Linked DNA regions of Mesorhizobium japonicum MAFF 303099. The protein of the gene in region 2 binds, or shares a complex with, the protein of the main gene of each other region. Links are inferred from orthologs where the notes say so. Each region holds a gene or a part of one and is shown on either strand. Other genes may lie near its edges. The genes, in order: lpxA and MAFF_RS13060.

The links.
Region 1: the proteins of MAFF_RS13060 (region 2) and lpxA are in contact, whole or in part, in a crystal structure (PDB 4J09), measured with the Escherichia coli proteins. The link is inferred for Mesorhizobium japonicum MAFF 303099 from one-to-one orthologs.

What each region holds. Positions count from the first base shown.
Region 1 is NC_002678.2:499,196-502,392, forward strand. What follows is about bases 9-2,886. They hold lpxA (acyl-ACP--UDP-N-acetylglucosamine O-acyltransferase), read right to left. Parts: upstream 1,926-2,886; coding sequence 1,092-1,925; downstream 9-1,091. Other genes in these bases: lpxB (lipid-A-disaccharide synthase), read right to left, coding at 9-213; MAFF_RS03695 (LpxI family protein), read right to left, coding at 206-1,120; fabZ (3-hydroxyacyl-ACP dehydratase FabZ), read right to left, coding at 1,939-2,406; lpxD (UDP-3-O-(3-hydroxymyristoyl)glucosamine N-acyltransferase), read right to left, coding at 2,399-2,886. In the rest of the region: more of lpxB, read right to left, coding at 1-8; more of lpxD, read right to left, coding at 2,887-3,197.
Region 2 is NC_002678.2:2,464,142-2,467,242, forward strand. The notes cover bases 1-2,782. They hold MAFF_RS13060 (MFS transporter), read left to right. Parts: upstream 1-673; coding sequence 674-1,891; downstream 1,892-2,782. Other genes in these bases: MAFF_RS13050 (GMC family oxidoreductase), read left to right, coding at 1-253; MAFF_RS13055 (Dabb family protein), read left to right, coding at 266-583; MAFF_RS13065 (EamA family transporter), read right to left, coding at 1,898-2,743; MAFF_RS13070 (endonuclease/exonuclease/phosphatase family protein), read right to left, coding at 2,751-2,782. In the rest of the region: more of MAFF_RS13070, read right to left, coding at 2,783-3,101. UniProt on the Escherichia coli protein: Probably transports across the inner membrane the two dehydrated forms of N-acetylneuraminate (Neu5Ac), 2,7-anhydro-N-acetylneuraminate (2,7-AN) and 2-deoxy-2,3-didehydro-N-acetylneuraminate (2,3-EN).

The DNA.
Region 1 (3,197 bases), 2.0 Mb from region 2 along the record:
ATCGCGCAGGACTGCACTGAAACCCATCAGCGCGATCTCGCCGGCATCAAAGGGCGACACCAGGCCCAATTCCCCGAGATGGCGACCGCCGAGGCCGACGAGCCGCACCTCGCGGCCGGTGATCTGGCGGAGCGAACGCACAATGTCGGCGCCCAGCAGATCACCCGATTCCTCGCCGGCGACGATCGCGATCTTCAACACCCTGTCAGCCATATGCAGGCTCCGCCGCGGCCAGGCCGACGATGAACAGACCAAGTTCATTGGCCCGTGAGAGGGTTGCGGGGCCTTCGAGGATCAGTGAGCGCCCCGCCTCGACGGCAATGCCGGCAAGCCCGGCCGCGTGGGCTGCTTCGACCGTCTGCGGTCCCATCGAAGGAAGATCCGCGCGCAGCTCCTGACCGGGCTTGGCGCATTTGACCAGGACACCGCGGGTCTTGCCGGCGATGCGGCCATGGCCACGCAGCAGTTTGGCGCGGTCGAGCAATCCGGCCGTACCCTCGATGCCCTCGAGCGCAATGGCCCGGCCGCCGACCGCGATCGCCGCCTGGCCGATATCGAGCGCCCCGATGGCCTTCGCTGCGGCAAAGCCTGCCTCGATGTCGCGCCAATCCGATTTCTGTGGCACCGCTTTGGTCAAGACCCCTTCGGCGGCGACCAGGTTCGGCACGATTTCGTGGGCGCCCATGATCTTTATCCCTCGGGCCTCGAGACCGCGCGCCACCACCTTCAACAGGCCATCGTCGCCACGCGCCAGCGCCATGACGACAATCGGTATCACCGCCAGCAGGCTGAGGCTTGGGCGCAGATGCGTCAGCCTTGGCCGGCGCTTGATCTCGCCAGCAAGCACCAGATGGGTAATCCGGTGGCGTTTGAGCAAAGGAACAAGCGAGCCGATCGCCTCCAGGGCAAGCGTCTCATGTTCGTACTGGCACAATTCCGTCAGACGGTCGGCTTCGCCTTCCATGAGGACGATGAAGGGCGGATAACCCTGCCCGGCCGAGCCGGCCGCGACTTCGACCGGAAGACTGCCGCCGCCGGCGATGATGCCGACCCTGGCATCTGGCGGGAGATCAAGACCGGCAGAAGCCGTCTCAGTCTTCATCGTCGGTATCGTCGCCATCGCCACCCTTGAGCGACGGCACCGCATAGTGCCGCTTGCCGCGACTGCTGATGAAGTCGATGATCTTCATGGCGGTCGGCGAAGAGGCAAACTCGGCCTTGGCGAATTCGATGTTCTCGCCAACGGTGCGGGAGCGGTCGAAGATCGTCCTATAGGCTTTGCGCAACAGATAGATTTCGGAACGCGGCAGACCGGCGCGCTTGAGGCCGATGATGTTCAAACCGCGCAAGCTGGCGCGGTTGCCGACGGCAATGGCATAGGGAATGACGTCACCAACGAAAGCCGAGCACCCGCCAAGAAAGGCGTTGTCGCCGACGCGCACGAATTGATGAACGGCACTGAGGCCGCCTATGTAGACGTTGTCGCCGATCTCGCAGTGGCCGCCCAGCGTCGCGCCATTGGCGAAGGTGGCGTTCTTGCCGACCACGCAATCATGGGCGATGTGGGCGTAGGCAAGGAAATTGCCATTGTCGCCCACCGTCGTTTCGCCGCGGCTGGTGTCGGTGCCGACATGCATGGTGACGCCTTCGCGGATGGTGCAATTCGCGCCAATGACCAGCGTCGTGCGGCCGCCCTTGTGTTTGGTGTTCTGCGGCGGCGCACCCAATGTCGCCATCGGATAGACCTTGGTCGAGGCGCCGATGGTTGTCGCACCCATGACCGAGACATGGCTGACCAGTTCGACGCCATCGCCGATCACGGCATCGGCGCTGATATGGCAGAACGGCCCAATGCGTACACCCTCACCGATTTGGGCGCCTTCTTCCACGACGGAGGAAGGATGGATTGAAGTCTTGATTTTCATAAGCACTCGATCGTCAGTCGCCGGTGACCATCATGGCTGAAATCTCGGCCTCGGCCGCCTTGGTGCCATCGACCAGGGCTTCACAGGCGAATTTGAGCAGGTTGCCGCGCTTCTTGATTTTTTTGACGTGAATCTTCAACTGGTCGCCGGGAACGACCGGTTTGCGGAATTTGGCGTTGTCGATGGTCAGGAAATAGACCAGCGACGGCTTCGACGCCCCGAGGCTGCGGATGCAGATGGCGCCTGCCGTCTGCGCCATGGCTTCGACGATCAGCACGCCCGGCATCACCGGCTGCTCCGGGAAATGCCCCTGAAAATGCGGCTCGTTGATGGTGACGTTCTTGATGCCGATGGCGGAATCGTCACCATCGATGTCGATGATGCGGTCGATCATCAGGAAGGGATAGCGGTGTGGCAGGAGCTTCATCAGCCCCATTATGTCGACCGCTTCCAGCGTCGTCGCCGCCACCATATCAGCCATTGTCCTTGCCCTGCTTGCGTGCCCTTGCCATCGTGCGCAACATGGCTATCTCCCGCATGGCTTCCGCCATCGGCTGTGCCGGATAACCGCCCCAGATCTCGCCGGCCGGGACATTGCTCATAAATCCACTTCTGGCGGCAAGCTTGGCACCGGACCCGATGGTCAGGTGATCGGCAAGCCCGACACCGCCGCCCATCGTAACGTTGTCACCCACGACCACGGAACCGGAAATACCCGAAAGTCCCGCCACGATACAATTGCGACCGATGCGGACGTTATGGGCGATCTGCACGAGATTGTCGATCTTGGTGCCCTGGCCGATGATCGTATCGGACATGGCGCCGCGATCGACGGTGGAATTGGAGCCGATCTCGACATCGTCCTGGATGACGACCCGTCCGATCTGGGGAACGCGTTCCGGGCCCTTGGCGCCGCCGACGAAGCCGAAGCCGTCCTGGCCGATCCTGGCGCCGCCATGGATGATGACCCGATTGCCGATCAGCGCATACTGGATGCTGGCGCCCGGGCCGACATAGCCGTCACGGCCGATCTGGCAGGATTGTCCAATGACCGCGTTTGGCGCGATGACGGTGCCGCTGCCGATCGAGACGCCTGGTCCGATGACCACACCGGCCTCGATGATGGCGCCGGCTTCGACATGCGCGGTCGGATCGATATGGGCATGCGCTGAAACACCGGTCTCACTGGTCATTGGCCCCGGCGTGGCGGCTGTCGGAAACAGCAGTCGGCCCACCAGCGCGAATGCCTGTTGCGGACGCGGATGGATCAAA
Region 2 (3,101 bases):
CCGCAGCGCAAAGACCGACCACCATCCAGTCGGCACCTGCCGCATGGGCCATGACGAGATGGCCGTCGTGACGCCGGACCTGCGGCTGCGCGGCATCGAAGGCCTGCGCGTCTGCGACGCCTCGGTGATGCCGCGCGTGCCCTCCTCCAACACCAATGCACCGACCATCATGGTCGGCGAAAAGGGTGCCGACCTGATCCTTGGCCGCGAACCGCTGCCGCCGGCGGTGTTTTCCGGCAACCGGGCCGCTTGAAGGGAAAAGAAAATGATCAGGCACTGTGTCTTCGTCAGGTTTCGCGGCGATGTCCCCGAAAGCGAGCGCGCTGCAATCCATGCCGACCTCGAGGCGCTGCGCCAGGTGATCGACGGCATGGACACTGTCCACTTCAGCGCCAATGTCAGCCCCGAGCCCTTCGCGCGCGGCTTCAGCCACGGCTTCACCATCGATTTCCGCGATGCCGCCGCGCGCGACGCCTATCTCGTCCATGAAGCCCATCAACGCGCCGGCGCCCGGCTGGTCGCCGCACTCGAAGGCGGCACGGACGGTTTGATGGTCTTCGATCTCGACCTTACGAAAAAGTGACCGCCGGTTCTTCGAAAGCCGGCTGATCGCTGTTCTCTTTTGCGAGCAGGGCGACATATCGTTCCTTTGGGGGCACCAAAGGAGGACGCCTTGAATCTCACCGCCGGGCAGAAGAAAACCGTTTTGGCCTCATTCCTGGGCTGGACGCTCGACGCTTTTGATTTCTTCCTTCTGACATTCCTGCTCACCGATATTGCCAGTGAATTCCACACTGATGTCCCGGCGGTCTCGAAGGCACTGTTCCTGACCTTGGCGACGCGCTTCATCGGCGCGTTTTTCTTTGGCATGCTCGCCGACAAATACGGGCGCAAGCCCATGCTCATGCTCAACATCGTCAGCTATTCGGTGATCGGCGCGCTCGCCGCCTTCTCGCCCAATCTCGGCATTTTCCTGGCCCTGCGCGCGCTGTTCGGCATTGCCATGGGCGGCGAATGGGGGCTCGGCAGTTCGCTCGCCATGGAGTCCATTCCGCCCAGCGCCCGCGGCATGGTCTCGGGCATCCTGCAATGCGGCTATCCCGCCGGCTACCTCCTGGCGGCGGTGGTCTACGGCCTGCTCTATCAGCAGACGATCGGCGGCTACACGATCGGCTGGCGCGCCATGTTCCTGCTTTCCTTCTTGCCGGCGCTGATCGTGCTCTTCATCCGCTCGCATGTGCCGGAATCGCCGGCCTTCGTCGAGGCACGGAAATCCGTCAAACCGGGGCTTCTGGAAACGCTGCAGAAACACTGGGGCATCGCGCTCTATGCCGTCGTGCTGATGATGTTCTTCAACTTCTTCAGCCATGGCACGCAGGACCTCTACCCGACCTTCCTGAAGAAGCAGCACGGCTTCGATCCGCACACGGTGAGCTGGATCACCATCGTCGCCAATCTCGGCGCCATCGTCGGCGGCCTGACGTTCGGCGCACTGTCCGAGAAGATCGGCCGCGTCAACGCCATCACCCTTGCCTGTCTGATCGCGCTGCCGTCGATCCCGCTCTGGGCCTACAGCACAACGCCCTTCATGCTGGCCATCGGCGCTTTCGTCATGCAGGTCGCGGTCCAGGGCGCCTGGGGCGTCATTCCGGTGCACCTCAACGAACTTTCGCCGGGCTCGGTGCGAGCCACCTTGCCCGGCTTCATCTATCAGGCCGGCAATCTCGCGGCGTCCTATGGCGGCCCGTTTCAGGCGGGAATCGCGGAAGCGCCTGGAGGCAGCTACGGTTACGCGCTGGCGCTTTTCGCCGGCGTCGTCGCCATCTGCATCATCGTCGTCATCCGCTTCAGCCCGGAACGGCGCGGCCAGGTGATGACCGTCCTGGGTTGACGGCTGCTAGCCAAGTCTGAGGGCGATGACACCGGCAACGATGCTGAGCGCGGCGGCGCCGCGCCAGCCCGTCATCTTCTCGCCAAGCGCGTAGACCGAGATCAGCATGGCGAACAGGATCGAGGTTTCGCGCAGCGATGCCACCGAGGCGATCGGCGCCTTGGTCATCGCCCACATCACGATCCAGTAGGCAGCGCCGCTGAGCACGCCGGTGAACAGCCCGGCCTTCCAGTCGCGCGCCAGCACGGGCAGTGACTGCGGTCCGCGGAAGACCACGCACAGCACCAGTGCCCACGTCGCGTCGCAGACGAACAGCCACGCCGCGTAGCTTTGCGCCGTCGCCGCCAGCCGCGCACCGCTGCCGTCGGACAGAGTATAGCTGGCGATAAAGATCGAGGTGCCTAGCGCAAAACCGACCGCACGCAGGTTCAGCCTTTCCAGATGCGCGCCGCCGCGAAACGACATCACCAGCGTGCCGGCCGACAAAAGCAGGATGCCGAGAATGGCAAACGGCGCCGGCACCTCCTGCACCACCACGATGCCACCAAGTGCTGCCAGCAAAGGTGCGGTGCCGCGCGCCAGCGGATAGGTCTGGGCGAAATCGCCGGCCCTGTAGGCGCCGATCAGGAAGGTTCGGTAGCCCATGTGGAAGACCACCGAAGCGAGAATGAATGGCCAGACCTCGGCCTTCGGGAACTCGACGAAAGGCAGCACGAACAGCGCGGCAAACCCCATGCCCAATGTCATCAGCGTGATCGACAGGAAGCGGTCGAGATGCACCTTGACCAGTGCGTTCCAGATCGCGTGCATGGCGGCCGCGGCAAGCACCGCGAAGAACACGAAAAGCGTCATTTCGGGTCTATCGACCTCCCGAGCCAAGCGGCGTTTCGAGATCGATGTCGACCCGGACCGGAAAGTGGTCGGACGCCATTTCGCCTATGTCGGATCTGACCGAGCGGACCCGCCTCGCGAACACCCCGCCGACGAAACAATGGTCGAGCCGGCGCTTTGCCAGCCTGCCGTCGATGATCTTCTCGTGGGTGTGGAAGTCACCAGCCAGCTCGATCGCCACGGCTGCGGCATCGACGAAGCCGTCGAGATAGGCCGCACCCCGATGATAGGGCGTGCGGCCGACGATGCGGCGGTATTCGGCGCTGCCCGGCTCCATGTTGAAATCGCCCATCCAGATTGCCGCCAGCGGATTTTCCGG